Regions from separate parts of the Kocuria sp. MNB10 genome, predicted to be linked through region 4. Evidence: riboswitches for the same ligand, from Rfam matches in the RefSeq annotation. Region 4 holds a riboswitch; each other region holds the start of a gene.
What was found. Region 4 has a riboswitch for S-adenosylmethionine ahead of ACW9PK_RS07080 (ABC transporter ATP-binding protein). Riboswitches for the same ligand answer to the same signal wherever they lie in the genome.
Positions count from the first base shown of each region.

Region 1: another riboswitch for S-adenosylmethionine. It lies ahead of ACW9PK_RS01845 (bifunctional o-acetylhomoserine/o-acetylserine sulfhydrylase); the one in region 4 lies ahead of ACW9PK_RS07080 (ABC transporter ATP-binding protein).
Region 2: another riboswitch for S-adenosylmethionine. It lies ahead of ACW9PK_RS04315 (methylenetetrahydrofolate reductase); the one in region 4 lies ahead of ACW9PK_RS07080 (ABC transporter ATP-binding protein).
Region 3: another riboswitch for S-adenosylmethionine. It lies ahead of ACW9PK_RS01615 (MetQ/NlpA family ABC transporter substrate-binding protein); the one in region 4 lies ahead of ACW9PK_RS07080 (ABC transporter ATP-binding protein).

Region 1 is NZ_CM133411.1:412,627-420,117, forward strand. Features, by position in the region: gene ACW9PK_RS01835 (SGNH/GDSL hydrolase family protein) at 1-469, shown strand, start outside; gene metX (homoserine O-acetyltransferase MetX) at 580-1,737, opposite strand; gene ACW9PK_RS01845 (bifunctional o-acetylhomoserine/o-acetylserine sulfhydrylase) at 1,740-3,128, opposite strand; SAM riboswitch class IV at 3,205-3,325, opposite strand; gene ACW9PK_RS01850 (hypothetical protein) at 3,290-3,601, opposite strand; gene ACW9PK_RS01855 (VOC family protein) at 4,293-4,931, shown strand; gene ACW9PK_RS01860 (CPBP family intramembrane glutamic endopeptidase) at 4,983-5,747, opposite strand; gene ACW9PK_RS01865 (S9 family peptidase) at 5,816-7,491, shown strand, end outside.
Region 2 is NZ_CM133411.1:972,045-979,535, reverse strand. Features, by position in the region: gene ACW9PK_RS04330 (cystathionine gamma-synthase) at 1-342, opposite strand, end outside; gene ACW9PK_RS04325 (aminotransferase class I/II-fold pyridoxal phosphate-dependent enzyme) at 374-1,681, opposite strand; gene metE (5-methyltetrahydropteroyltriglutamate--homocysteine S-methyltransferase) at 1,756-4,245, opposite strand; gene ACW9PK_RS04315 (methylenetetrahydrofolate reductase) at 4,443-5,396, opposite strand; SAM riboswitch class IV at 5,477-5,593, opposite strand; gene ACW9PK_RS04310 (hypothetical protein) at 5,643-5,912, shown strand; gene ACW9PK_RS04305 (thermonuclease family protein) at 6,036-6,824, opposite strand; gene ACW9PK_RS04300 (fructosamine kinase family protein) at 6,873-7,491, shown strand, end outside.
Region 3 is NZ_CM133411.1:363,165-370,655, reverse strand. Features, by position in the region: gene ACW9PK_RS01630 (solute symporter family protein) at 1-734, shown strand, start outside; gene ACW9PK_RS01625 (GlsB/YeaQ/YmgE family stress response membrane protein) at 897-1,157, shown strand; gene dxr (1-deoxy-D-xylulose-5-phosphate reductoisomerase) at 1,289-2,551, shown strand; SAM riboswitch class IV at 2,605-2,719, shown strand; gene ACW9PK_RS01615 (MetQ/NlpA family ABC transporter substrate-binding protein) at 2,815-3,699, shown strand; gene ACW9PK_RS01610 (methionine ABC transporter ATP-binding protein) at 3,696-4,748, shown strand; gene ACW9PK_RS01605 (methionine ABC transporter permease) at 4,748-5,404, shown strand; gene ispG (flavodoxin-dependent (E)-4-hydroxy-3-methylbut-2-enyl-diphosphate synthase) at 5,580-6,746, shown strand; gene ACW9PK_RS01595 (GNAT family N-acetyltransferase) at 6,785-7,491, shown strand, end outside.
Region 4 is NZ_CM133411.1:1,574,251-1,581,741, forward strand. Features, by position in the region: gene ACW9PK_RS07060 (DUF3995 domain-containing protein) at 15-533, opposite strand; gene ACW9PK_RS07065 (AMP-binding protein) at 543-2,675, opposite strand; gene ACW9PK_RS07070 (ABC transporter permease) at 2,788-3,777, opposite strand; gene ACW9PK_RS07075 (aliphatic sulfonate ABC transporter substrate-binding protein) at 3,774-4,823, opposite strand; gene ACW9PK_RS07080 (ABC transporter ATP-binding protein) at 4,828-5,631, opposite strand; SAM riboswitch class I at 5,639-5,730, opposite strand; SAM riboswitch class IV at 5,859-5,973, shown strand; gene ACW9PK_RS07085 (LLM class flavin-dependent oxidoreductase) at 6,051-7,478, shown strand.

The sequences.
Region 1 (7,491 bases), 1.2 Mb from region 4:
GGTCACGATGTTCGACGGCCCGGACATCGGCAACACCCCCGTGCTGCGCGGCATCCGCGGGCGCGTGGCGATCTTCAACGAGAACGTGCGCGTGGTGGCCGCCCGGCACGACGCCGTGATGGTGGACCTCTGGGGACTGCAGCAACTGGGGGAACCTGCCATGTGGGCACCGGACCGGTTGCACTTCTCGCCCCTGGGCCACCAGCTCATCGCGTGCGAGGTCCTGGACTCCCTGGGGGTCGAGCACGACCTGGTTCCCGGTGAACTCGGGGACCGCCCCGCGCGCACGTGGCGCGAGGCGCGTCGAGAGGACCTCGTGTGGGCCGGGAAGTACCTGGTCCCGTGGGTCGGCCGCCGGATCCGGCGTCGCAGCTCGGGGGACAACATCACCGCCAAGCGCCCTTCGTTCGGGCGCACCACGATCCCCGGTGCGGGCGAGGGCATCCCTGTCGAGGACCGGGAGGCCTGAGCCGGCCCGGGGCCGGGTCACCCAGTCCCGCCAGTCAGGGCCGCGCCCACTGAAGCCGACCCGTTCCCACCGGGTCTCACCGCTGAAGCCGACCCGTCAGGGCTCCCTGCTCAGTCCCGCAGCACGGTCTCCCGCAGCAACATGCCCACCTGCGGAGTTTCGATCAGGAACCCGTCGTGCCCGCTCGGGGACGTGATCGTGTGCAGCTCCTGCTCCCCCGGCAGCGCAGCCACGAGTTCGGCGGATTCCGAGGGGAAGAACAACCGATCGGAGTCCACCGCGGCCACGAGCCACTCGCACCGCGTGCGGGCGAGGACGTCCCGTAGCTCGCCGCGGCCCCGAGCGACGTCGTGCGACATCAAGGTCTCGTTGACACTCAGGTACGAGTTCGCGTCGAAGCGGCCCGCGAGTTTGGACGCCTGGTGGTCCAGGTAGCTCTCCACCTGGTACCGACCGCGGTCCGCGACGTGGGTGGCCTCGGGGTCCTCACGGGGTTGGGGTTCGCGGCCGAAGCGCGTTTCCAGCTCGTGCGCGCTGCGATAGGTGATGTGCGCGATCCGCCGCGCGAGCCCCAGACCCGCCTCCGGGTACTCGCCCGCGTAGTAGTCGCCGCCCCGGAAGTTCGGGTCCTGGCGGATCGCGAGCGACTGTGCCTGTCCCCACGCGAGCTGCTCGGCACCCACGCGCGCGTTGGCCGCGATCACGGCGCACGCGGCCACCCGATCCGGGTGGGACACGGCCCACTCGAGGGCGCGAGCTCCGCCCATGGACCCGCCGATCACGAGCCGCCACCGGGAGACTCCGAGCGCCCGAGCGAGCAGGGCCTCCGCGGTCACCGAGTCCCGCACGGTCACGCGCGGGAAACGCGAGCCCCACGGGACGCCGTCCGGTGCGGGGCTCGCGGGTCCCGTGCTGCCGTAGCACCCACCCAGGATGTTGGCGCACACCACGAAGTAGCGGTCCGTGTCGATCGCGGCACCCGGGCCCACGAGTCCGTCCCACCAACCGTCCGCCGCGGCGGCCGCGCCCTCGGGAGCGCTCGCGGCGTCCTCATGCCCCGCACCACCGCGCGCCACGTGCGTGTCACCCGTGAGCGCGTGCTCGATCAGCACCGCGTTGGAACCGTCCGCCGCGAGCTCGCCCCACGTCTCGTACGCGAGGTGCACGTCCGGCAGCCGGAACCGGGACTCGAGCACGAGCTCGCCGAGTTCGGCCCGCCGTACGACGCCGTCGCACCGCGTGCGCGGCCCGTTGCCCACGACCGTCATGGTCAGTTCCCCGTGTCCTCCGCCGACGACGCCGCGTCGCCGGCAGCGTCGCCGCGCGCACCCACCGCGGCGAATCCGGACTCGAGGTCCGCGAGGATGTCGTCGATGCCCTCGACACCCACGGACAGCCGCACGAATCCCGGTTCCACGCCGGCCGCGAGCTGCTCCTCGTCCTTGAGCTGGGCGTGCGTCGTGGAGGCGGGGTGAATCACGAGCGAGCGCACGTCACCGATGTTCGCCACGTTGGAGTGCAGGCTCAGGGCGTCCACGAACGCGACACCGGCGTCCCGACCGCCGTCGAGCACGAAGCCGAGCACCGACCCGGCGCCGTTGGGCGCGTACTTCAGGGCGCGGTCGTGCCAGCGCGAGGACTCGAGACCGGCGTAGGACACCGAGCGCACCTCGGGGCGGGCCTCGAGCCACTCGGCGACCTTCTGCGCGTTGGCCACGTGACGTTCCATGCGCAACGACAGCGTCTCGATGCCCTGCTCGATCAAGAACGCGTTGAACGGAGAGATCGAGGTCCCCAGATCGCGCAGCAACTGCACGCGCGCTTTGAGGATGTACGAGAGGTTGACGCCGAAGGCCCCGTCGGCACCGAGATCACGGGCGTAGACGAGTCCGTTGTACGTCTCGTCCGGTTGGTTGAAACCGGGGAAGCGCTCGGGGTCCCGCGAGTAGTCGAACGCTCCGGAGTCCACGATGAACCCGCCGATCGCCGTGCCGTGGCCGCCCAGGAACTTGGTGGCCGAGTGCAGCACGATGTCCGCGCCCCACTCGATGGGCCGCACCAGGTAGGGCGTGGCGATCGTGTTGTCCACGATGAGCGGGACACCCGCCTCGTGGGCGATCCCGGCGATCGTCTCGATGTCGAACACGTCGTTGCGGGGGTTCGGGATGGATTCACCGAAGAACGCCACGGTGTTCTCGCGCACCGCGTCCCGCCACTGCGCGGGATTGTCCGGGTCCGAGACGAACGTGGTCTCCACACCCATGCGCGGCAGCGTGTGCTTGAGCAGGTTGTACGACCCGCCGTACAGGGACGGGCTGGCCACCACGTGGGTCCCGGCGCCGCCCAGGTTAAGGATCGCGAGCGTGGCCGCGGCCTGCCCGGAGGAGACCATCAGGGCCCCCACGCCGCCCTCGAGGGACGCGACCCGGTTCTCCACGACCTCCGTGGTGGGGTTGGTCAGGCGCGAGTAGATGGGCCCCATCTCCTCGAGCGCGAACCGGGCCGCCGCCGTGCGGGCGTCCGGGAACACGAAGGACGTGGTCTGGTGGATCGGCAGGGCGCGCGACCCGGTCACAGGGTCGGGGTTCTGGCCCGCGTGGATCTGTCGGGTTTCGAACGACCAGCCCTGGGGATTGTCGGGGGTGGGAGCGGTGCTCATGGCCGTACTCCTTCTCGGAGGGATCAGGGGTCCGGTGGCGATCCGCACGGTGCCCGTGCTGTGACCGGGCACCAACGACCCGCGCTTGCCGCATGACGTCGGTCGACGCCACGGCCAGGTCCTCACCCAGGGCACCCCACCGCGGAAGGGAGGGTTGCCGGTCAGCTAGCTGGGGCTTCGCGCTGACTCTCGTGACCTATTACCTCATTGTCCGAACCCGGCGGGGCGGGAGTCAAGCCGGGGACGCTGCGAGCGGGCTCGGGGTCAGTGGCCGCTCGTTCCTGCTGTTCCATCTCCCGGGTGTGCAGTTCCCGGTCCTTCATCTCACGTGGATGGACGTAGAACAGACCCGTGAGCACCGCGATCACGAACACCGCGAGCATCACGAAGAACAACGGCCGCACGCCGGTCAGGTAGATGACGGGGATGGCCAGCACCGTGACCAACCCGCCCCCGAAGAACGGTTCGAACACCAGCTGTTTGTAACCGAACGCCTCGAACACCGGGTCTTGGCCTCCGGGTCCACCACGCGCATGAGGATCAGCCCGGTGGCGGTCACCCCCATGGACGGGTGGTAGTCACCGATACCGCGCGCGAGCCAGTAGCGACCGATGATGTGGGGTGCCAACCACAAGAAAATGGCCACGTTGAACGCGATGCCGACCACCGCCAGGATGGTGAACGCCGCCAGCCACGGCCGCGATGGACATGTGCAGGGAGAACGGTTCCACGGAGGACGGGCAGCTGGTCATGGTGCCAGCGGAGTAGTACTCGTCGCTGCGGAACAGGCTCTGGACCCAACCCACCTTGACGCGCACGAACTTCCCCAGGAGCAGGGCGACTCGGAGGATCAGGAGTGTGAAACCGACGGCATTTGCGGACACGGGAACCACCTCGTAGTGATCGGGATCGATATCGGTCTCAGGTCACATATCGAGGGCTCGGTCGGAGACTCCCCGGCTGATGCTGCGGACTCCAGCCTCTGAGATGCGCGTCTCGTTGACCTGGACCAACACAGTCCCCGCCCGGATCAGCCGTCCCGATGTCAGGTCTCGGGAGGTGCGGAGAGCCGGCCCTGCCCACCGGACCGGGCGGCGCAGGTCACACACTCGCCGGGCTCGCGCTCGATTTGGTGGCCCGTGTGGCCGGTGCCACCATGGCGTCATGAACTTGGATCACGTTTCCTTCGCGGCTCAGCCCGACGGCCTCGAGGCCACCACCGAACGCATCGCGAACCGGTTGGGGATCGAACCGGTCAAGGGCGGTGTGCACCCCCGTTTCGGCACCCGGAACATGATCCTGCCGCTCACCGACCACCAGTACGTGGAGGTCGTCACGGTGCTCGAGCACCCCGCCGCGGAGAAGGCGCCGTTCGGTCAGGCCGTCCGTGCCCGTTCCGATGCCGGCGGCGGCTGGCTCGGCTGGGTCGTAGAGGTCCCCGACCTCGCGCCCTTCGAGGCCAAGCTGGGCCGCCCCTCCGTGCCCGGTGGCCGGTTGTTCCCCGACGGTCGGCAGCTCGAATGGCATCAGATCGGCGTGAAGGGTTTGATCTCCGACCCGCAGTTGCCGTTCATGGTGCACTTCGATTCCGAGGACGAGATGCACCCGTCCCAGGCGCGGATCACGGACGTCCGGTTGAGCGGAATGGAGATCGCCGGCTCCCCCGACCGCGTCACGGAGTGGCTCGGCGGTCCCGTGGAGGACGTCCTGGGCTCGCTGGACGTCACCTGGTGCGCCCCCAATGGCACCCCCGGGGTCATGGCCGTCTCGTTCGACACCCCGGACGGCACCGTCACCATTTGATCTGGTTCCCTTCGGTGCGGCCGACGACGCCGCTCCGCCCGGTCTCCGGCATCAGCCCGCGAGCAGTTGCGGGGCCAGGAAGCCCACGGTGTCCAGGAGGGCGTGGGCGATCAGCAGCGGCATGAGTCGACCGCCGCGGCGGTAGAGCCACACGAACACGAGTCCCATGACCAGGTTCCCGAGCGTGGGTCCGAACCCCTGGTACAGGTGATAGCTGGCCCGCACCACCGCGGAGGCCACCGCCACGAGCCACCACGACCATCCGAGGGATCGCAAGCGCTCGCACAGGAACGCCACCACGATCATCTCTTCCACGATCGAGTGGCGCAGCGCGGAGAGCACGAGCAAAGAAACCGCCCACCAGGTCTGCTCCATGGTGGATGTGGTGATCTGCGCGGTGATCTCCAGGGACCGGCCCACCTGATAGAGCACCAGGGTGCCGCCGCCCATCACCGCGAACAGGCCCATTCCCCACAGCGTGTCCCACACGGGTCTGCGCCCATCCACCCCGATCCTGCACAGCACGCCGGGGATCCCCCGCGCCACCCCGGCCATGAGGTACAGGGCCAGCAGCACGGGGACGAGCGCGAAGCCGATGCCCGTGAGCTGACGCAACGCGTCGATCAGGGGGACGCTGCTCAGGGGCCGGTTGAGCGTCGTCGTGGTGTCGGCCAGCGAGGACCGCATGAGCACCTCGGCCAGATCCAGCACGGCGTAGACCGCGGACGCCCCGAGGGACACGCCGAGCACCAGGACGATCTGAAGCCACGTGTCGGCGCGCGACATGCCGCGCTGCGAAGGGGTGGGAGTCTGCACGGGACCATTGTGGCCGCTCGCGAGCGGGACCACGTCTGCGCATCCCCACCCGCCCCTAGACTGTGGGCATGACTTCCGAGCAGCCGTCCTATCCCGTGGCCCCGAGCCGCCCGGTGGAACGCACGTTCCACCGGCACACCTTCGCCGATCCCTACGAGTGGCTCCGGGACAAGGACTCCCCCGAGGTGCGCTCGCACCTGGACGCCGAGAACGCCTACGCGGAGGCCACGACCGAGGATCTGGCGCCCCTGCGCGAGCGGATCTACGGGGAGATCAAGGACCGCACGCTCGAGACGGACCTGTCCGTGCCGTCGCGTCGCGGGGACTGGTGGTACTTCACGCGCACGGTCGAGGGCGGCGCCCACCAGATCTTCTGCCGCGTCCCGGTCACCGACCCCGCGCAGTGGACACCGCCCACCGTGGAACCGGGCACCGCACTGGACGGCGAACAGACCCTCCTGGACGCTAACGCCGCATCCCAGGAGCACGACTTCTACGCGCTGGGCGCCTTCAGCGTGTCGGAGGACGGCTCCAGGTTGGCCTGGTCCGAGGACACCGCAGGTGACGAACGGTTCACGATCCAGGTCAAGGATCTCGCTACGGGACAACTTCTCGCGGACCGGATCGAGCAGACCTCGTACGGCGCGTTCCTCACACCGGACGCCTCCCAGCTGATCTACATCGTCGTGGACGAGTCCTGGCGGCCGTGGTGCGTGTACCGGCACGTCATCGGCCAAGACGCATCCTCCGACGAGCTGCTGTTCCAGGAGGACGACCCCGGTCTGTGGCTCGGGGCCGAGCTCTCCGCGGACAAGCAGTGGCTCATGCTGTCCTCGTCCTGCTCGGAGTACAGCGAGTACCGGATCCTGCCGTTGACCGAGCTGGCCGGCTCCCCCACGGATGAGCCGGTCGCCGATGCGTCCGACGACACCGCTGGGCCGGCTTCCCTGCCCTGGCGCATCATGATCTCGCGCGAGGACCGGGTGCTCTACGAGGTGGAACCCCTCACGGTGGCCGGCCAGGACTACGTGCTCCTGACCCACGACGCGCACGCCCCCAACGGCCGGGTGAGCCTCATGCCGCTCGGGCACGCGGGCCGTGCCCTCGCGGACCTCGAGCTCACGGATGTCATCCCGGCGTCGGAGGACGTGCGGATCGAGTCCTGTGTTCCCACCGCCACCCACCTGGTCGTGGCCCTGCGCGCGGACACCACGCCCCGGGTCCGCCTGATCCCGCGCCGCGCGGTGGACGAGATCGTTGCGGGCCCACGCGAGGCCGTGCCCTCGACATCGGACACGGGCTCAGGACGCCTTGCGGACTCGGACGACGCCGCGGCGTCGAGCGCGGCGGCCGGTGCGGCGTCGCCGTCGCTGCTGGACGGGGCCGAGGCCGCGTTCGACGAGGAGCTCTACACGAGTGGCGTGCTCTCCGCGGAGTACGAGAACCCCGTGGTGCGGGTGTCCTACACGTCCTTCGTGACGCCGCCGCGCGTCTACGACATCCCCACGGCCGAACCCGGCGAGTCCGGGACGAACGAGTACGGCGTGGGCGATCCCGTCCTGCGGCGCGAGGCCACCGTGCTGGGCGGGTACCGCAGCCAGGACTACACCGTGGAACGGGACTGGGCCGTGACCGAGGACGGGACCCGGATCCCCGTGAGCATCGTGCGCCGCGCGGACCTGGACCCCACCCGCCCCGCACCCGTGCTCCAGTACGCCTACGGGTCCTACGAGATCAGCACGGA
Region 2 (7,491 bases), 600 kb from region 4:
GCGGAACGTGCCGCCGTAGACGTCCGAGGCGAGCACGATGTGATCCCCCGGGGCAAGGACCGCGCGCAACAAGGCGTCCTCCGCGGCCATCCCGGAGGCGAACGCGAAGGCCCGGGTGCCCTGCTCGAGGGAGGCGAGCTGTTCCTCGAAACCGTTGCGTGTGGGATTGGAACCGCGGCTGTATTCGTGGCCCCCGGTGCGGAACTGGTTCACGCCGTCCTGGACGAACGTGGAGGTCTGGTAAATGGGCGGGACCACGGCGCCGGTGGTCGGGTCGGGCTGTTGGCCGTCGTGGATGGCGCGCGTGGCGAGTCCGGGCAGGCGGGTGTCAGTGCGGATCATGGGGTGGTCTCCTTCGGGGGGTGCGGGCAGCTCAGTGGGCCGCGGTGGTCGATGCTGAGCGGGGCTGCGGTGCGTGCGCGGGGGCGATGACCGACAGGGCTTGGAAGAGATCGGCCGTGAGATCGGCTTCGTCCTCGAGCCCCACGCTCACGCGCAGGGTCCGTTCGGTGATCCCGCTCGCGCGGAACTGCTCGGGCGTGAGGCGGCAGTGGGTCATGCTCGCGGGGTGCGCCACGAGGGTGCGGACGTCACCGATGTTGGCCGCGAGTTTGATTAGACGCAACGAGTTCACGGCATGCTCGACCTGTTCCGGGGTTCCCTTGAGGTCGATCGAGAACACGCCGCCCATCCCGCGGTAGCCTCCGGTCTCCCGCAGCTGTTGCTGTCGCGGATCCCCGAAGCGGGGGTGGTGGACACGCTCCACCGCGGGATGCTCGGCCAGGGTGAGGGCGAGTCGCTCCGCCGTGGCGGACTGGCGTTCCACGCGCACACCCAGGGTCGTGATGCCCTGCAGGATCTCGTGGGCCGTGGTCGCGCCCATGCACGGGCCCAGGTCGTTGAGGTACTTGCACCGGGCCACACCCAGCAGCGCACGCCGGGCACCGAAGACCTCCACGGGGGAACGGTCCCCCCAGCGGTGGTGCTTGCGGGTCAGCCACGGCCACCGTTCGGGGTCCTCGGTGGGGTCGAAGGACCCGGTGTCCACGAGCACACCGCCCAGGGGCCCGCCGTGTCCCGAGAGGTACTTGGTGGCCGAGTGCACCACGAGGTCCGCACCGTGGCGCCCGGGAGTGTAGAGGTGCGGCGTGGCCACGGTGTTGTCCACGATCACGACCACACCGTTGCGGTGCGCGATCTCCGCGATCGCCTCGAGTTCAGGCAGTTCCGTGAGCGGATTGGCCACGGATTCGAGGAAGAACACGCGCGTGCCGGGGCGCAGGGCATCCTCCCACTGCTGCGGTTCGCGGGGATCCGCGAACGTGACCTCCAGGCCCGTGTCCGCGAGGGTGTCCGTGAGCAGGTCCACCGTCCCGCCGTAGATCCGCGAGGAGACGACGACGTGCGCGTCCTTCGCGGGCCCGGTCAGCGTGAGCAAAGCGAGGGTCACCGCGGCTTGTCCCGACGACGTCGCGACCGCGCATTCCCCTCCCTCCAGCCGCGCGACCTCGGCCTCGAGCGCCGCGACGTTCGGATTACCCGTGCGGGCGTACGTGAAACCGCTCGCGCGCTGGGCGAAGACCTCGCGGGCGTCGGCCAGGGTCTCGAACGCGTACGCGGCACTGTGGTGGATGGGCCGGACGATGGGTGTGCCCAGCGGAGCGGGGGTGGCTGCGGTCATGGTCTTCTTCCTTCCTCGGTCCACCCGGTGGCCGCGCGGCGGCGGCCACCGGGTGGACGTTTCCTACGGGTGAATCAGCGCTGCGCCGGAGTATCCGCGGCAGGGGTCGACGACGCGGCGACAGTGACGCTCCCGGACACGGTCGTCACGTCGTTCGGGTCCACGTTCGCCGGTGCACCTGCGGGTGCGCCGGCCGTCCGAGCGGCGTCGTCGGCGGAGAGTTCCGCGCGCACGGTGACCGCCGCGGCGACCAGCCGGTCCAGTGCGGCCTCGGTCTCGGGCCAGCCGCGGGTCTTCAGCCCGCAGTCGGGGTTAACCCACACGCGCTCGGCGCCGATCTCGTGCGCCGCGTGGCGGATGCGCCCCGCGAGCTCCTCGAACGTGGGAACCCGGGGCGAGTGGATGTCCCACACGCCGGGACCCACGTCCCGAGGGAAATCGGATGCCGCGAGCCCGGTCACGATGCCCGAACCGGAGCGGGACGCCTCGAGCGTGGTGACGTCCGCGTCCAGGGCGTCGATCGCGTCCAGGACGGTCTCGAACTCCGAATAGCACAGGTGGGTGTGGATCTGGGTGTCCGTGGCCGCCCCGCCCGTGGCCAGGCGGAACGCCCCCACGGACCACTCGAGGTACGCCGGGCGCTCGGCCGCCCGCAGCGGCAGCAGCTCGCGCAGCGCGGGCTCGTCCACCTGGATCACGGGCGTTCCCGCGCGCTCGAGATCCGCGATCTCGTCCCGCAGGGCGAGTGCGACCTGGTCGGCGACCTCGGCGGCCGGAGCGTCGTCGCGCACGAAGGACCACGCGAGGATCGTGACCGGCCCGGTCAACATGCCCTTGACGGGGCGCTCGGTCAGGGACGCCGCGTACGAGGTCCAGTCCACCGTGATCGGCGCGGGGCGCGAGACGTCCCCGAACAGGATCGACGGGCGCGTGCAGCGCGATCCATAGGACTGCACCCAGCCGTGCTGCGTGGTCACGAAACCGTCCAGGCCCTCCGCGAAGTACTGCACCATGTCGTTGCGCTCGGGTTCGCCGTGCACCAGGACGTCGAGCCCCAGTTCCTCCTGGACGCGCACCGTGTGGGCGATCTCCGCGCGGATCGCGTCCGTGTACTCGGCCTCCGTGATCCGCCCCGCGCGGTGGTCCGCCCGGGTCTTGCGGATCTGCGGCGTCTGCGGGAAGGATCCGATGGTCGTGGTGGGCAGCACGGGCAAGCGCAGACGTTCGCGCTGGGCAGCGCGGCGCTGTTCGGCGTCCGCGCGCTGGCGGTCCGCGTCCTGCACCGCGGCGGTGCGCTCGCGGATCTCGGCCTTGTGAGTTGCCGGGTGCTCGGCGCGGGCCGCGCGGATCGTGGCGTCCTCGTCCAGGGTGTCCCGGATGGCATCCCAGCCGTGCTCGACGCCGCGCGCGAGCCCGACCACCTCGGTCACCTTCTGGTCCGCGAACGCGACCCAGCTGGTGACGTCCGGATCCAGTGCGGTCTCGCGGGCGACGTCGTGCGGGACGTGCAGCAGCGGCGTCGCGGTGCCCACGGCCACCGGCCCGCGGGCCGCGGCGCGCAGCCGGTCCAGGGTCTCGACGGCGCGCGCGAGGTCGGTGCGCCACACGGTGCGTCCGCCCACGACGCCGCCCACGACGGGGCGTTCGCCCCATGCCTCGAGTGCCTTCTTGCCGGGGACGTCCCCGCGGTCGAGGTCGATGGCCAGGGCGTCGACGTTCGTGTGGGCCAGGGCGAGCTGGGCGTCCTCGCCGGCATCGCCGTAGCCCACGGTCACGAGGATCGCGGGGCGCTGTTGCTCGTTCGAAAGTTGGGTGTAGGCGCTCTCGAGGGCGGCCACGAGTTCGGTGCGTTCCACGCTCCACCCGTCCGCGGCGAGGGCCGGCTCGTCGAGTTGCACCCATTCGACGCCGGCCTCAGCCAGGGCTCGCAGGATCGCGGCGTATTCGGCCACGACGTCGTCGAGGCGCTGCAGGGGGTGACTTGCGACGGCATCGGTGGTCTCGGGGCGTGAGAGCAAGAGCAGGCTCACGGGGCCCACGAGGACCGGGCGGGTGGTGATCCCGGTGGTCCCGAGGGTGGTCCGGTAGCGGGACACGAGGCTCTCGGGGTTCGCACGCAACGGGGTGTCCGGGCCGATCTCGGGTACGTAGTAGTGGTAGTTGGTGTCGAACCACTTGGTCATCTCGAGCGGCTCCAACCGATCGGTGCCGCGGGACAACGCCGTGATCAGCTCGATCCCGCGGGGCGTGTCCGGGGCGGCGGGCTCGTAGCCGTCCGCGATGAACCGCGCGGGAACCGCGCCTAGCGCCAGGGACGTGTCCAGGACGTGGTCCACCGCGAACCCCTCGGACGGCACCGCGTGATCCGTGGTGAGGCCGAGTTCGGACAATCGCGTGGCGGTGCGCTCACGCAACCGGGCGAGGGTGTCCAGCACGGTGGTGGCGGGGTGCTGTTGCGGGTCCTTCCAATAGGACTCGAGTGCGCGCTTGAGCTCGCGGTCGGGGCCGATGCGGGGGTAGCCCAGGATCGTGGCGGCGGGGAACGGGACGGGCTGGGTGCTCATGGGAACTCCTCGGAGCTGGTGTGGGGTATGGCGGTTAGGGGGTGTGATGAGCCGCGGCAACGGGTGTGCTCCGGCGCGGCGGGGTAAGGGGAACGTCAGCGTGGGTGGTGCCGCTACGAACGGTTTTCGGCCTGCCCGGATGTGGCGGTCGAAGCCAACACGATCGGTTCACGGGTCGGTCGGGGCTGGTGCGGAGGTCAGGCCGCGGGGCTGCGGCCTCGGTATTCGCGTGCGGCATCCCGGACCCGCAGGTGCTCCAGGATGGTCAGCGCCGCCTCGGGGCGGTTGAACGTGTACAGGTGGAAACCGGCGCAGCCCAGATCCATGAGGTCGTCGATCAGGGACAGGGTGGCCGCGACCCCTCGGTGGCGCAGTTCCTCGGGAGTGTCGGCGCGCAGGAACCGGGTGAGGCGTTCCGGGACCCGGACCCCGGTGATCTCGGTCATGCGCTGCAACCTTTGAGGGTTGCTCAGCGGCATGAGCCCGGCGACCACGGGGATGTGGATGCCCTCCGAGCGCGCGCGTTCCAGGAACGTGGCGTAGTCCTCGGGTTCGTAGAGCACCTGCGTGATCGCGTAGTCCGCGCCGGCCTCCTGCTTGTCCCACAGGGACGCGAGATCCGCCTCGAAGTCGCGGCCTCGCGCGGGGGACGGGTAGCACGCCACCGACACGGACAGCGGTCGCTGACCCGGGCGGAACCCGGTGCCGAAGCGACGTCGTTCGACGTCCCGGATCAGCTCCACCAGTTGGGAGGCCCGGCCCAGGCCACCCGCTGGGGTCCGCCATTCCCCGGTACCCAGGGGCGGGTCGCCGCGCAGCGCGAGGAGGTCGCGAACGCCGTCGTCCAGCAACTGGTCCACGGCGCGCTCGAGACCCGCGCGGTCCGTGCCACCGCACGTGAAGTGCGCCATGACCGGGGTCTTGGTCGTGCGGCGCAGGTGGCGCAGCGCCTCGCGGGAGACGCCGTGATGGCCGGCGTGACCGTGGGTGACCGAGAAGAAATCCGGCCCGGCCTGGGCCATGGCGTCGATGTTGCGCCACACAGTGTCCGGGTCCGCGGTGGGCCGCGGCGGGAACACTTCGAACGAGACAAGCGTGGAGCGGCGCGGGCGCCGGACCAGCCAGGACGTCCCCGTGGGCGGGCCAGTCACGGGCGCGGGTTCTGACGCTGCGAGGGGTGCGGGCATATAAAAAATCCTCCGGCGTTAGGACGCCGGAGGATGAGCTCCGAGCGCCGTACTTGCCGACCACGCGGTTGCGCGGCGGCCGGATCCTCATCTGGGGCACCCCACTACAGCTGGAGGGTTGCCGCCCGGTTAGCCAGAGCTTCGCACCGGGACTCATGATCCTTTGTTACGAGCGAGCGTAGCACAGCCTCGTGACGAGGCCCACGAACGATGACGGAACCGCCGGCCTCCCGCCGCGCTCGTCTTCCCAAGCGGGCTGAATGGACCGCACGGGGGCACCTGGGCCCTGCCGTGGTCATCCTGCCCCACGACGTGCAGGACATGAAGATGCCCGAGTTGGGACCCGAGAACTGGGTCTCGCGCTCGATAGCCGCGGCGCCGGCCGCGGGCGGGTCCGCGTCCTCGCAGGCACCCGCTCCGACGACGACGCCGTCCCCCTTGCGCAGCGCGACCGCCAACCCCGGTCGTCACGAACCCTGAGTTCGGGCCGCCGTGCATCCGGCGGCTCGCCGGTGCACCCGCGTGACCAAAGCGCGGCGAAAAACAGGGACGCCCACCCGGTCAACCGACCGGGTGGGCGCGCCTTGGCGTGTCATCAGCAACTCAGCATGGGTGCCAGACCTTTCCTCCCGGTTCGTAGCACCGGGGGCCGGTGTAACCGGGATAACCGCCATCACTCTCGGGAGCCGGGGGCACGTGGGGTGCCGCCGGCAGCTGCGGGGCAGCAGGTACCCGGGGCGCGGCCGGTAGCTGAGGTGCCGCGGGCTGCGCGGGGGCGGGGTTGTAGTTGTAGTTCGGTTGCGGAGCGGGATTGGGTTGGGGTGCCGGATCGCCCACGGCGACCTCGTCCTCCACGACCGCGGGAGGCGCCTCGAGCGTCGGCGTGGGAGTGGGCGTGGAGGACGAGGTGGGACTCGGCGTCGCGCTCGGGCTCGCGGTGCTCGGAGTTGTGGTGCCGGGGGATGCGGATTCCCCCGGCGGCGCGCAGTCCTGCTTCGGGTCGAAGAAACCGACCTGCATGGCCTGGGCGACGTTGTACGCGCTGTCCATCTCTCGCCGGTACGTGCTGTTGGCGCCCACGGTCATGGGCGTTGCCAGGCCCGCCTTGACGAGTGCCTGGTTGACGTTCAACCCGTCGTCGTCGCGGGTCACTCGGGCGAGGGTGCGGCCGTAGCGGTCCGTGCGTTCCACGTCGTAGTCCAGGTGGATCGTGGATCCCTTGGGCAGTAGGTCCTCAAGCTTGGCCGTGGCCTCGTCCGCGAGGCACTCGCCGGGCTGACCGTCCCGCGCGACCTCCGGGGTATTGATGTTCAGCAGCCGCACCCGCGTGGACTTCCCCGCGATCGTGGCGTCCAGGGTGTCCCCGTCCACCACGCGTTCCACTGTGGCCACTGAGTCGTCCGGGGTGGTGCGCAGTGCGGCATGGTGTAGACAAGACGCATGGCCACCATCGATGAGCTTCCCGGTGAGATTGTCGCGGACCTGCGCGTGAGCGATGCCCGTCCCCTGAGCGGCGGGGACACCGCCCGCGCCTACTGGCTCGAGACCCCGGACGGGCCCCTGTTCGCCAAGACCATGCCGGGTGCCCCGGCGGGTGTGTTGGCGTTGGAGGCGGCGGGACTCGAGGCGCTGCGCGCCGTCGCCCCCGCCGAGGTGCGGGTGCCCAGGGTGCATCACGTGGGCGATGAGGCCCTGGTGCTCGAGTGGATCGACGAGGGTCCCGGACGGCAGGACCGTGCCACGGAACGCAGCATGGGTGCTGGTCTCGCGGCCATCCACCGCGCGCGAGCCCCGCACGTCGGGTGGCTCTCGGCGGAGCTGCCGGAACGCATCGGCTCGTTCCCGGTGGATCTCACGCCCACGGACGACTGGGCCGACTTCCTGTTACACCGCCGCATCGAGCCGTTGCTGCGCGCGGCGATCGACGCGGGACACCTGGACCCCGCGGCGTCGGACCTGCTGGCGCGCTTGGCGCCGCGAGCGGACGAACTCGCGGGCCCTCCCGAACCCCCGAGCCTGCTGCACGGTGACCTGTGGGCAGGCAACCGCGTGGTGGATC
Region 3 (7,491 bases), 1.2 Mb from region 4:
CTCTGATCGGCCTGTTCTACCTCTTCACCCTGGTGCTCGGGTTCGGTGCGGCCGCGCTGATCGGTGCGGACCGGATCAAGGGCGCGCCTGGTGGTGTGAACTCGGCGGCTCCGTTGCTCGCGTACGAACTCGGCGGGTCCATCCTCATGGGTCTGATTGCGGCGGTCGCGTTCGCCACGATCCTCGCCGTGGTCGCCGGTCTGGCCATCACGGCCTCCGCGTCATTCGCACACGACATCTACACGTCCGTGATCAAGAAGGGCACCTCGGACCCGCGTCAGGAACTGCGGGTGGCCAAGACCACCGTGGTGGTCATCGGCCTGATCTCGGTCGCCGGCGGCATTGGCGCGCAGGGTCAAAACGTGGCGTTCCTCGTGGCCCTCGCCTTCGCGGTGGCGGCCTCCGCCAATCTGCCCACCATCCTCTACTCGCTCTACTGGAAGCGCTTCACCACGCGCGGCGCGGTATTGTCCATGTACGGCGGGCTGATCATCTCCGTGGTGCTCATTATCTTCTCCCCGGTGATGTCCGGATCGGAGACCTCCATGATCCCCGGCGCGGACTTCGCGTTCTACCCGCTGTCCAACCCCGGCATCATCTCGATCCCGGCGTCCTTCCTGCTCGGTTTCCTGGGCTCGCTCAGCGAGCGCCGGCCGGAGGACCCGCGCAAGCAGTCCGAGATGGAAGTGCGTTCCCTCACGGGAGTGGGAGCGGAGAGGGCAGTCTCGCACTGACCTGGTTCACCGCCCCTTGACACGGGCCGCCGTGTCCGGTTTCATTCGGACGCGGCGGCCCGTGTAGCGTTGGTGTCTGGTACTACACTGTGAACCAGTTCGCTGACCACGTGCGGTTGCGGAACACCGCAAACGCGCACAACGAGAACCAGAGGTGGAGAAATGGGCATCATTAGCTGGATCATCCTCGGTCTGATCGCCGGCGCGCTCGCCAAGCTGATCCTTCCGGGCAAGCAGGGTGGCGGGATCATCGTCACCATCATCCTCGGCATCGTGGGGGCCTTCCTGGGCGGCTGGCTGGGAAGCCTCATCGGCATCGGTAGCATTGATGCGTGGTACCACCCCGGCACGATCATTACCGCCGTGATCGGCGCGATCATCGTGCTGCTCATCTACGGCGCCATCGTCGGCCGCCGTCGCTGAATCCCACGCGGGTCCTGAGCGGACCCTCCCGACAAGGGCGTAACCTCCGGGTGGCGCCCTTGTTGCGTGCCCGGGATGACCATCATGGGCGTCGCACACGCGATACTGGGCAGATGAACTCGTCGCCCGTCATGACCCCCGACTTCGACCGCGCCACCCGGCAGGCCCCCCGCCGCCTCGTGATCCTCGGATCCACGGGATCCATCGGGACGCAGGCCCTCGACGTCGTGTCCCAGGCCGCGGGGCTGCGCCGGCCCGTCTCGGATGCCACCCACGAGCCCTTCGAGGTCGTGGCGCTCGCCGCGGGCGCGGGTCACCTCGAGCTGCTCGCCCAGCAGGCCGTGGCGTACGGGGTCCGAGCAGTGGGCACGAGCGGTACGGCGGACGACGCCGCCCGGTTGCGTGAGCTGATCGCGGACCGGGCGCGTGCGTCGTCGTCGTCGGCGGCACCCGAGGTCCTGCACGGGCCGGACGCCGCCGCGCGGATCGCGCAGTGGGAGGGTGCGGACCTCGTGCTGAACGGAATCACCGGGAGCATCGGGCTCGCGCCCACCCTGGCGGCGCTGGGAGCGGGTCGGCGGGTGGCGCTCGCGAACAAGGAATCGCTGATCGCGGGCGGTCCGCTCGTCCTGCGCGCCGCGGCGGACACGGGCCTCGAGGACGCGCTGATCCCCGTGGACTCCGAACACTCGGCGATCGCCCAGGCCCTGCGCTCCGGGACGGCCTCCGAGGTGCGCCGGCTCGTGCTCACGGCGTCCGGCGGACCGTTCCGCGGCATGACGCGCGAGCAGCTCACGCGCGTGACACCCGAACAGGCCCTGCAGCACCCCACGTGGGACATGGGGGTCATGGTCACCACGAACTCCGCGACCATGGTCAACAAGGCACTGGAGGTGCTCGAGGCGAGCCTACTGTTCGACGTCCCCCTGGACCGGATCGACGTCACGGTGCATCCGCAATCGGTCGTGCACTCCATGGTGGAGTTCGTGGACGGATCCACCCTGGCGCAGGCGTCCCCGCCGGACATGCGCCTGCCCATCGCGCTCGGAATCGGCTGGCCCCACCGCGTGACCGGTGCCGCCGCGGGGTGCGACTGGACCCGGGCCGCACAGTGGACGTTCGAACCGCTCGATTCGCAGGTGTTCCCCGCCGTGGAGCTCATGAAGCACGCGGGTTCGCGCGGCGGGACGTGGCCCGCGGTGTTCAACGCCGCCAACGAGCAGGCCGTGCACGCGTTCCACCGCGGGGCGCTCGGCTTCACGCAGATCGTGGACATGGTCGAGCGTGTGCTGGAGGATCACGACGGCGTCACGCGGCCCACCCTTGAGGACGTCCTGGGGGCGGAGGAGTGGGCCCGGGCCCGCGCGGACGAACGTATCGCCGGGATGGCATAGGGCCCTTCCGGCGGTCGTCGGCCCATGGCAGGGCCATGCTAGAATTCCGGGTGGATGACGAGATCCGGCGCGTAGCTCTGGCTGGCCGGACGGCAACCCTCTCCCGTAGCGGGGTGCCCCAGATGACCATCCGGTCGCGGTTGCAACAGATCACGGCAAGTGCGGTTCCCCGGAAATCAGCACGTACCCGTCCCTGTGCCCTCATCCAGGGGGGACTGTTCGCCCCGCGAGTCCCCGTCACAGACCCCTGGAAAGGCATGATCATGCGAACCAAGCGTTTGATTCCCGTCGTGTTGGCCACCACCCTGGGCCTCACCCTCACCGCGTGCGGCGGCGGCTCCGACAACTCGGACCCGGCCGCGGACGGCAAGATCACCGTCGGGATCGTGGGCTCGACCCCTGTGCAGGAAGCGTTGAAGCAGGTCGCCGCGGACAACGACATCACGGTCGAGTACGTGGACTTCAGTGACTACAGCCAGCCGAACCCCGCTCTGAAGAGCGGTGACATCGACATGAACTGGTTCCAGCACATCGCGTACCTCGCCGATTACAACAACAACGCCGGGGACACCATCACTCCCGTGGGCTCCACGTCCATCTTCCCGCTGGGGCTGTACTCCAAGAGCGTGAAATCCGTGGGTGACTTCAAGCAGGGTGACGAGATCGCCGTGCCGAACGACTCGATCAACCTGTCCCGCGCCCTGAACCTCTTGCACCAGCAGGGTCTCGTGGAGTTCACCAAGGACACGATCGCCCCCACCGAGCAGGACATCGACACCGCCAAGTCCAAGGTCACGGTCCGCCCGGTCTCCGCCGAGCAGACCGTGCTGTCCATGGACTCCGTGGCCGCCTCCGTGGTCAACAACGACTTCCTGGACCGCGCGAACATCGATCCCAAGTCCGCGCTGGCTCAGGACGATCCCACCGCGGACAGTGCCAAGGTGTACGACAACCTCTTCGCCGCGACCGAGGCGAACGCGGACAACGAGACCCTGAAGAAGGTCGCGAGCTTCTACTACGACGACAAGGTCCAGGACGCGGAGAAGACCGAGACCAAGGGCACCGCGGTGCCCACCAAGGTGGACCAGCAGGAGCTCAAGGACTTGCTGGCCCGCTACTCGCAGGACCTCAAGGAGCAGACCAAGTGAGCCCGTCCGCCACGGCGGACACCCTGGTCAGTTTCCGGGACGTGAGCAAGGTCTTCGTCACGGGGTCCAAACGCCGCCCGCGCACCGTGACCGCGGTGGACTCCGTGGACCTGGACATCCGCCGCGGTGAGATCTTCGCGGTGATCGGCTACTCGGGGGCGGGCAAGTCCACCCTCGTGCGGCTGATCAACGGCCTGGAACCCATTTCGTCCGGGACGCTCGAGGTCGCCGGTAACCGTGTGGACGGGCGCAGCGAATCCCAGCTGGCGCCCATCCGCCGCAAGATCGGGATGATCTTCCAGCAGTTCAACCTGTTCACGTCACGCACAGTGGCGGGCAACATCGATTACCCGCTCAAGCGTGCCGGGTGGAAGCCCGAGGAACGCAAGGCGCGGGTCGCGGAACTGTTGGAGTTCGTGGGCTTGACCGAGCGCGCCGGGAACTACCCCGAGCAGCTCTCGGGTGGTCAGAAGCAGCGCGTGGGGATCGCCCGCGCGCTCGCGAGCAATCCCGAACTGCTGCTCGCGGACGAGTCCACCTCGGCGTTGGACCCGGAGACCACCCAGGAGGTCCTGGGTCTGCTCAAGCGCGTCAACCGTGAGCTGGGGATCACCATCGTACTGATCACCCACGAGATGGACGTGGTGCGGGCCACCGCGGACCGCGTGGCCGTGATGGACAGCGGTCGTGTGGTGGAGACCGGGACCACCGCGGAGGTCTTCGCCCACCCGCGGGCGCAGACCACGCGCAAGTTCGTCTCCTCGGTCATGCGCACCGTGCCGCGCGCGGACGAGATCGAGAAGCTGCGCCGGGAACACCCCGGGCGGCTCGTGCTGGTGGACGTCACCGACCAGAACCGGATCGGGGACGTGCTCTCGGACGCCGCCCGTGACGGTGTCAGCTTCAACATCGCCTTCGGGGGGATCTCCATCCTGCAATCACAGTCCTTCGGAACGCTCACGCTGTCCCTGACCGGTTCGGACGAGTCCGTGGACCGCGCCGTCGAGAGTCTGCGCGCCGTCACCACGGTGCGGGAGGTGAGTGAGTGATGGAGTGGTCTGCTCTGGGCCCGCAGTTGCTGGACGCAACCGGGCAGACGCTGTATATGGTCTCCGTGACCCTCGTGCTGGCCGGGCTCATCGGCCTGGCCGTGGGCATGGGGCTCTACGTGACCCGGCGGGGCAGCATCCTGGAGAACGGTCCACTGTTCACCGCGCTGAACCTCCTGGTGAACTTCGTGCGTCCCATCCCGTTCATCATCCTGCTGGCCGCCCTGGGTCAGGTCACGGAATCGGTCGTGGGCACGCGCCTGGGCCCCAACGCCGCGATCTTCACCATGACCATCGGCGCTACGTTCGCGGTGGCCCGCATCGTGGAGCAGAACCTCATGACGGTGGATCCCGGGGTGATCGAGGCCGCGCGGTCCATGGGGGTCTCGCGCTGGAAGATCATCACCACGGTGATCCTGCCGGAGGCGCTCGGCCCGCTCGTGCTGGGGTACACGTTCCTGGTCATCGGCATCACGGACATGTCCGCGATGGCCGGTGCGATCGGCGCCGGTGGTCTGGGTGACTTCGCGTTGCGCCTGGGCTATCAGCGCTTCAACGACCAGGTCACGTGGGCCGCGGTGATCGTGATCATCATCCTGGTCCAGCTCGTGCAGTTCTTCGGCAACTGGCTCGCGCGCAGGATCATGCGCCGCTGACGCTCACGCGCCCCGTACCATGGCGACGCCGCCCCCGGAACATTCCGGGGGCGGCGTCGTGTTCGGCGCATCACGTGCGGCTGTAGCACGTGGGAGGAGTGGGGCACAATGGACAGTGCAACATCGCGGGGCGCGCGTCACGGGCCCCGGACGCCACTTCCTTGGGAGGCAATTCGTGACCTCGGTCAATCTCGGTATGCCCGCCGCGCCCCAACCGGTGCTCTCGCCCCGGCGCAAGACCCGCCAGATCCAGGTGGGTTCGGTGGGTGTGGGGTCGGAGCACCCGATCAGCGTCCAGTCGATGACCACGACCCCCACCACGGACATCAACGCCACGCTGCAGCAGATCGCCGAGCTCAACGCCGCCGGTTGCGACATCGTGCGTGTGGCGTGCCCGTCCCAGGACGACGCCGACGCCCTGCCCATCATCGCCATGAAGTCCCCGATCCCGGTGATCGCGGACATCCACTTCCAGCCCAAGTACGTCTACGCCGCGATCGACGCCGGGTGCGCCGGTGTGCGCGTGAACCCGGGCAACATCCGCAGGTTCGACGACCAGATCGAGGGCATCTCCCGTGCGGCGGAGGCCGCGGGCGTGTCCATCCGGATCGGCGTGAACGCGGGCTCCCTGGACAAGCGCCTGCTGCAGAAGTACGGCAAGGCCACCCCGGAGGCGCTCGTGGAGTCCGCCGTGTGGGAGGCCTCGCTGTTCGAGGAGCACGACTTCCACGACTTCAAGATCTCGGTCAAGCACAACGACCCCGTGACCATGGTGCGCGCCTACCAGTTGCTTGCCGAGCGCGGGGACTGGCCGCTGCACCTGGGTGTCACTGAGGCCGGCCCGGCCCTGCAGGGCACCGTCAAGTCCGCGACCGCCTTCGGCATCCTGCTCGGTCAGGGCATCGGGGACACCATCCGCGTGTCCCTGTCCGCGCCTCCGGTCGAAGAGGTCAAGGTGGGCAATCAGATCCTGCAGTCGCTTGGGCTGCGCCCGCGCAAGCTCGAGATCGTCTCGTGCCCCTCGTGCGGGCGCGCGCAGGTGGACGTCTACAAGCTCGCCGAGGAGGTCAACGAGGGCCTGGCACACCTGACCGTGCCGCTGCGCGTGGCCGTGATGGGCTGCGTCGTCAACGGCCCGGGGGAAGCCCGCGAAGCGGACCTGGGCGTGGCCTCGGGCAACGGTAAGGGCCAGATCTTCGTGCGCGGTGAGGTCATCAAGACCGTTCCCGAGGACCAGATCGTGGAGACCCTGCTCGCCCAGGCCAATGAGATGGCCGAGAGCATGGAATTGGACGAGAACGGCCAGCCGGTCGAGGGCGCGCCGGTTGTGACCGCCGGGTGATCCTGCGCCGCGCCCCGCGGGTGCTCTCACCCGCCGCCGTGAACCAGTCGGCACTGGACCGCCTGCTGGCGCGGCACGCGGTGTCCGGGGTGTTCGTCGCGGCGCACGTGGCCCGGATCCGGGCCGCCCGCGGTCGGCGGCAGCCGCCCGTGATCGGTGTTGTGGACTCCTCCGGTGAGCTCGTGGGCGCGTGCTGGGCGGGAACCAACGTGGTCCCCGTGGTGCTCGACCAGACCGGGACGGACCTCGTCGCGGACGTCCTGGCCCGCGGCGGCCCCCGCTTCGCCTCGTTCTTCGGTCCCGCCGATCCCGTGCTCGGACTGTGGGAACGATTGCGGGACACGTGGCCCGAACCCTTCGACGTCCGTCCCGTGCAACCGCTGCTCGTGATGGACCGTGATCCCGCACCCGAGTTGTTCACGGGGCCCGCCCGCGATGTGCGATGGGCGCAGGACGAGGACTTCCCTCGCGTGCTGCCCGCGGCCGCGGCCATGTTCACCGAGGAAGTGGGGTACTCCCCCTTCACCACCGGGGCGGAGGGTTACCGCCAGCGAGTGCGCTCCCTCGTGCGCGATCGCAGGACCGCGGTGCTCACCGACGAGCACGGTACCGTGATCTTCAAGGCGGACATCGGGTCACTGCACGGGTCCGTGTGCCAGATCCAGGGCGTGTGGGTGGACCCCAAGCACCGGGGGAGGGGACTGGCCGTGCCGTGTATGGCCGCGACCGTGGCGCTCGCCCGGCA
Region 4 (7,491 bases):
CTTCGTGCGGATGTTCACCTTCCGATAAGTGATTCACGTGTGCCGTGCGTGCGCGTCCGCGCAGGCCGGGACCGCCACAGATGGATCAGCAGCGCGGCACCCCAGACCAGGAACAGTGGATCCCACAACCATGCGTGACCGATCATGGCTTGTCGCTCGTATCCGGTGGCTGGGCGGATGAGCCCGATGAGCACGGCATTGCTGATTACCGTGTTGGCCCCGCCGTAGATCACCAGGACCACGGCACCCACCCAGCTCAGGGCCCGCCAGAACCGCCGCCAGGGCACCCTGCCGTAGGCCTCCGCCACTGGGATGACGGCCGCCATGAGCTTGAAAAGTGAGACCATGCCCAGCGCCAGCCCGGCGGCCAGGGGTGCCTCGTAGGACAGCCGTACCGCCCACTGCCCCACGGTGTCCAGCAACCAGTGCCCGCCCAAAGCCCAGTAGAGGCTGAATCCGGTATGCACGACCCCGGCCGCACACGCCAACCAGACCCAGCTGCGACCGTCGCGGGATCGGGACAACAAGCTCATGTGGTCAAGCTAAGCGCGCTCTGCCAAGACCTCCGCGATCGCGTCCAGCGCTTCCTCGTTCTGCAGCGAGGAACGGTCGCCCAGCTGCTCGCCCTCGTAGAGCTGGGTCAGCAGGCGGCGCGTGATCTTCCCCGAACGGGTCTTGGGCAGATCCGGAACCACGATGACCTCGCGCGGTTTGGCGATCGGGCCGATCTCCTGGGCCACGTGCGCGCGCAGCTCCTCGCGGACCTCTTCCGCGGACAGCGATTGCGCATCCGCCGTGAGCACCACGCACGCCAAAATGGCGTGGCCCGTCACCGCGTCGCGGATCGGGGTGGCCCCGGCCTCCACCACGTGGGGGTGGGTCACCAGGGAGGATTCGATCTCGATCGTCGACAACCGGTGCCCGGACACGTTGATCACGTCGTCCACCCGCCCCAGGATGTAGAGGTCGCCCTCGTCATCGGTGCGTGCGCCGTCCCCGGCCAGGAACCAACCGCGCTCGCCGTAGGCCGCCCAGTAGGAGAACAGGTAGCGCTGCGGATCGCCCCATACCGTGCGGGCCATGGACGGGCCGATCTTGTCGACCACCGCGAAACCCTGCAACCCCGGGGCCACTTCCTCGCCGGCCTCGTCCAGAACCCGCACCGACACGCCGGGGACCGCACGCGTAGCGCAACCGGGCTTGAGGGAGCTGTGCGCAGCGGCGTCGTCGAACGTTCCGGGAGGGGCGAACTGCGGATCGTGCGGGCGTGGGGATGCGACGCACGAGCCCGTCTCGGACTGCCACCACGTGTCCACGAAGGGCACCTCGTCGCGGCCCACCTGGGTGCGCAACCAGCGCCACGCCTCCGGATTGATGGACTCGCCCACGGCGCCGAGCAACCGGATCGAGGAAAGGTTGTAGACCGGGGGTAGTCCCTTGGGGAACGCTCCCATGAGCGAGCGGATCAGCGTGGGTGCCGTGTAGTAGTTGGTCACGCCGTAGCGCTCGATGATCTCGAAGTGGCGGCCGTAATCCGGGGTGTTGGGCGTGCCCTCGTAGATCACCTGGGACACGCCGTTGACCAGCGGGCCGTAGATCTCATAGGTGTGCGCGGTGACCCACGCGAGGTCCGCGGTGCACCAGTGCACGGTGGAGCCCACCTTGGCGGGGTCGTTCACGGTGGAGAGCTCGTCCGGGCGCAGCACCCCGGACGCGTCGGGCACGTCCGGGAGCAGATCGAACAATAGGGCATGCGTATATGCCGTCTGCACCATGTACCCGCCCATCGTATGGACCAGGCCCTTGGGCCTCCCCGTGGTGCCGGACGTGTAGATGATGAACAGGGGCGTCTCCGCGTCGAACGCCTCCGGTTCGTGGACGTCCGAGACGCCCGCGGTGAGCTCGTGCCACCACACGTCACGCCCGGGGGTCCACGGCACGAGTTCCTCGTCCTTGGAATGCAGGCCCCGGGTGCCGCGCGGCAGATCGGTGCGCCCGGGCCGGGACGTGCGGCGCACCACGATCACGTGCTCGATGCTGTTCTCACCGCTGCAGGCCTCGTCCGCATTGATCTTCACGGGGACGACGGCGCCGCGCCGGTTCTGCCCGTCCGTGGTCACCAGGACCTTGGCTCCGGTGTCCTCGACCCGGAACTTGAGGGCTTCTGCGGAGAACCCGCCGAACACGAGCGAGTGGATCGCCCCGATGCGCGCGCACGCGAGCGTGATGATCACGGTCTCCGGGATGACCGGGAGGTAGATGACCACGCGGTCGCCCTTCTCCACGCCCAGTCGGAGCAGGGCGTTGGCGGCCCTGGATACCTCACGCTGCAGGTCCGCGTAGGTATAGACCAGGCGGTCCCCGGGTTCACCCTCGAAGTACAGGGCCACGTGCTGACCACGCCCGGCTGCCACATGGCGGTCCACGCAGTTGTACGAGACGTTGAGTTTCCCGCCTTCGAACCACGCGATCTCGGGCACGGTGTAAGTGGGGTTGCCGTCGTGGTCCTCACCCGTGCGCTGCGGCTTCTCGAACCGGTGAGCCGTGTGCCATGGCTGCGCCCAGTCCAGCCGCCCGGCCTGCTCGACCCAGAACTGCACCCGGGCGTCGTCGGAGATCAACGCCGGGTTCGGTGTGGGGTGAGCGGGGTCTGAGTACGAGTGTGTACCGGTCACGAGTCCTCCTGTGATGTCGATCCGAACGGTCGGTGTCTGCAACGGCCGGGCCCCCGGTGGAACGACCGGGCCGCGGTGGAACGGCGGGCGCCGGCGGGAACCGGGCGGGTTGTCACCTGGTTCCGGCCACGCTCCAGCGCCGCTGCGTCCACCACTCGAAGATGCCGAGCAGGGCGTCCGTGAGCTTGCCCAGCACGGCCAGCAACAGGATCGCGAGCAGCAACCGGTCCGTGCGGCCGTTGTTCTGCGAATCGGTGAGCAGGAACCCCAGGCCCATGGAGGAACCCAGCAGTTCCGCGGCCACCAGGAACAACCACGCCTGGGCCAGGGCCAGACGCAGCCCGGAGATCACGGAGGGCAGCACCGCGGGCAACTGCACGGTGGTGAAGAGTTTGACCCCGCGCAGCCCGAAGGACCGTGCGGCTTCGATCAGGTGCCGGTCCACGTGGCGCAGCGCGGCGGACACCGTGGTGTACACCGGGAAGAAGGCGCCGATTGCCACCAGGGTCACCTTGGAGTTCTCCCCGATCCCGATCCACAGCAATAGCAGCGGCACCCACGCCAGGGACGGCACGGCGCGCAGCGCGCCGATCGTGGGCGAGCCGATGGCCCGCGCCCACGGGGAGAGCCCCAGCAACGCGCCGAGCAACAGCCCGAGCCCACTGCCGATCAGGAAGCCCACGATCACGCGCTGCGTGGAGATCCCCACGTGCAACCACAGGTCACCGCTGCGCAGCAGCTCCCATCCCGCGGCGAGCACCGCGGACGGGCGCGGCAACTGCACGGGGGAGAAGGTCCCGTTCGTGGAGAGGGTGTGCCACACGAGCACCAGCAGCACGGGCAGGACGATCCCGATCAGCCCCAGGGCCCAAGGATTGCGCAGCGCGCTGGGACGCGTGCGGGAATCCGCCGCGGCAGGGGTGTCTGATGGGGGTGCGACGTCGCCGGGCGCCACCACGCCCGCCCCGTGGCGTCCGTCGTCGTCGGACAGTGTGGCCACCGCAGTGACGCCAGCTGCTTCGGAGGACGTGCCGCCCGGTGCTTCGCGGGACGCGCCGTCCGAGGACCGCGGTGCGGCGGAGGAGGTGTCGTGAGTGCTCATGAGGACTGCTTCCCTTCGATCACCTGGGCCACGGCGGCCGCATCGGCGTGTTGTGCGTAGTGCTGCTCCACGATGTTCGCGAGCGCCTCGTCCACGTCCTGCTGCGAGGAGACGTCCCCGGATTCCACCAGGATGGGCCCGACCCGCTCGAGCACCGCGAGCTGTTCGGGGCCCGGAACGGGGTCGATGTCCAGGTGGGTGCGCTGCCAGACCCGCCGGGCGGTGTCGCGATCGATGCTCGCGCCTTCCGCGAGGATCGCGATCCCCTCCTCCGGGTGCTGCAGCGCCCACTGCCGCGCGTAGGCGTACGTGTTCACCACGTCCTGCGCACCCGTGGGGTTCAGCTGCAGGAACACCTCCCGCGCGTTGAGGAACCCGTACGTGTTGAACTCCAACTGCCGGTGGAACAGCACGTCCCCCGCCTTCTCCGCGGCGGCCATCACGGGGTCCAGTCCGGACCATGCGGCCACCTGACCGGTGTCCAGCGCGGTGCGCCCGTCCGCGTGCTGCAGGTTCACCACGGTGACGTCCTGGGCGCTCATGCCCGCCGCGCCGAGGGACTGTAGGAGGAAGAAGTACGGATCCGTGCCCTTCGTCGCGGCCACGGACGTGCCCGCGAGATCCGCCACGGTGCGCACGGGGGAGTCCGGGGTGCGCACGAGCGCGGACCACTCGGGCTGTGAGAACAGGTCGATCGTCCTGATCGGCGAGCGGTTGGCACGCGCGAGCAGTGCGGCGGAACCTGCCGTGGAGCCCACGTCCACGACCCCGGCGCGTAGCGACTCGTTGGCCTTGTTGGAACCGGCCGAGTACACCCACGTCACGGTCTGACCGTGGGCCTCGGCGACCTTCTCGAGCCAGCCCTTGGCCTTGATGATCAGGGACAGCGGGTTGTAGGTCGCATAGTCCAGGTAGATCTCGTGCGCGGAACCGCCGGCCACACCGCGGCCCGGACCTTCGCCCTCCATGACGCATCCGCTCAGGGGCAGCGCCAGCGCGGACAGGCCGAGTGCCTGCAGGGCGCGGCGTCGGGACAACTGCGCCATGCGCTCAGCGCTCCACGCCGAGCAAGGCCAACAGGTGGGCGCGCAGCGCGGTGATCTCACTGTCCTCGCGGGAGCGCGGGCGGGCCAGCTCGGGGGAGATGATCTCGGCGATGGTCGCGGGGCCCGTGGCCGTTTCCCGCGCGAGCACCACCACGTGATCGGAGAGCACCAGGGCTTCCTCGACGTCGTGGGTGACCATGAGCACGGTCGTGGGATCGGCGCGGTGCACGTCCAGCAGCAGATCCTGCATCCTGATCCGGGTCAGGGCGTCCAGGGCCCCGAAGGGCTCGTCCAACAGCAGGACCCGCGGGTTCCGTGCCAGGGCCCGGGCGAGGGATGCGCGCTGTGCCATGCCCCCGGAGATCTCCGAGGGACGGTGATTCGCGTGGTGGGACAGGCCGACGAGCTCCAACAGCTGCGCCACCCGCCGCTTCCCTTCCCGGGCGGGAGTCCCGTGGGGCAGACCCAGTGCCACGTTGCGCGCCACGCTGCGCCACGGCAGCAACCGCGGTTCCTGGAAGCCGACGGCGCAGCGCGGGTCGATCTCGCGCACCACCGAGTCGTCGATCCGGACTTCGCCCTCGCTCGCCGTGCCGAGCCCGGCCACGGCGCGTAGCAGGGTGGACTTGCCGCACCCCGAGGGGCCCAGGACGGAGACGATCTCGCCCGGACGCACCGTGAAGGTCACGTCCCTCAGGACGTCGTGGACATGCGCTCCGTGGTGTGCGGGGAAGGACTTGCCGACCCGGTCGAAGGTGACCGCAGCGGCGTCGACGGCAGATTCCGGGCGCGTGAGGATATGGCTCAATTCATCAACTCCATCGTTCCTGGCATTAGCACCTTGCCCGCGTGGGGCTGGTTGCTGCGACGTCAACGAGCCAGGTCTCTCAGCCGCTCCGGATGGGAACCACACCATTGAACGGGCCGGGAGCCCGCGGGTGCAAATCGTGTGACGCGCCGGGGCGCCGTCGTGACGTGCCGTAACCCGAGGTGTTTCCGAGGACCGGGGATCCCCGTTAGGATCGATGCCACAACGATCACGAGTGCCGACGTTTAGCCCTGGCTTGTCGGACGGCAACCCTCTCCCGTAGCGGGGTGCCCCAGGTGAGGATCGGGCCGCATGACACACCGCATGCGGCAAGTACGGCGCCACACAAGCGCGCTGGACCCGCAAGGTAGGCCGCCGTAGGTGGTGCACGGGGCGCGGGTCGTGTTCCTGCTGAGGGGCTGACCGAGATGAGCAAACGGATTTCCGTCAACGCGTTCGACATGACCTGCGTGGATCACCAGAGCTTCGGGTTGTGGCGTCACCCGCGGTCCCGGGCCACCGAGTACAACACCATCGAGTACTGGACGGGGCTGGCCAAGCTGCTGGAGCGGGGCAAGTTCGACGCCCTGTTCCTTGCGGACGTGGTGGGCATCTACGACATCTACAAGAACTCCGCGGCTCCGGCCGTGCGTGACGGGGCCCAGTTCCCGGTCAACGACCCGTTCATGCAGGTCTCGGCCATGGCCGCCGTGACCGAGCACCTGGGCTTCGGCGTGACGAGCGCGGTGACCTACGAGCAGCCCTACACCCTGGCCCGCAAGTACGCCACACTGGATCACCTCACCAAGGGCCGCGTGGGATTCAACGTGGTGACCTCCTACCTTCCGTCCGCTGCGGAGAACCAGGGCCTGCCGCGCCAGATTGAGCACGATACGCGTTACGAGATCGCGGAGGAGTTCCTGGACGTGTGCTACAAGCTTTGGGAGGGCTCGTGGGAGGAGGACGCTGTGGTTCAGAACCGTGAGACGGGTGTCTACGCGGATCCCACCAAGGTCCATCCCATCCGGCACAGCGGGGAGCACTTCACGGTTCCCGGAGCGGGGCTCACGGCACCGTCCCCGCAGCGCACACCGCTGATCTTCCAGGCCGGCGCGTCCTCGCGCGGGCAGGCGTTCGCGGGTAAGCACGCGGAAGCCGTGTTCATCGGCGGGTTGCGCCCGGACCTCACGCGTTTCGTGACTGACAAGATCCGCGACCGGGCTCAGGCCGAGGGCCGCAGCCGTGACGACGTCAAGATCTACGCGATGCTCTCCGTGGTCGTCGCGGACACGGACGAGCAGGCCCAGGAGAAGTACCGCGATTACTTGCAATACGTGGACCTGGAGGCCTCCCAGGCGATCATCGGTGGGTGGTCCGGCGTGGACCTGTCCCAGTTCGACGAGGACGAGGCCTTGAACTACATCAAGACCGACTCCATCCAGTCCTTCCTGACCCCGTTCACGCTGCAGTCCAAGGACAAGCAGTGGACGCGCGAGGAGATCGCCAAGCACTGCGCCCTGGGTGGGATGGGTGCGGTCCTCGTGGGCTCCGCGCAGACCGTCGCGGATCAGCTCGAAACCTGGGTGGACGAGGGCGGCCTGGACGGCATCAACCTGGCCTACCATGTGAGCCCCGGTTCCTTCGAGGACTTCGTGGAGTACGTGGTCCCCGAGTTGCAGAAGCGCGGGCGCTACCGCACCGAGTACGAGGGCACCACCCTGCGCGAGTCCCTCTACGGCGAGGGCCGTCCCCGGGTCAAGGACACCCATCCCGCTGCGAAGTACCGCGGCGCGTTCGTGGGCGAGCCCTCCGTCGCGGACACGCCGTCCCGCGAGCTGGTGGGCTGACACCTCCCTCCAA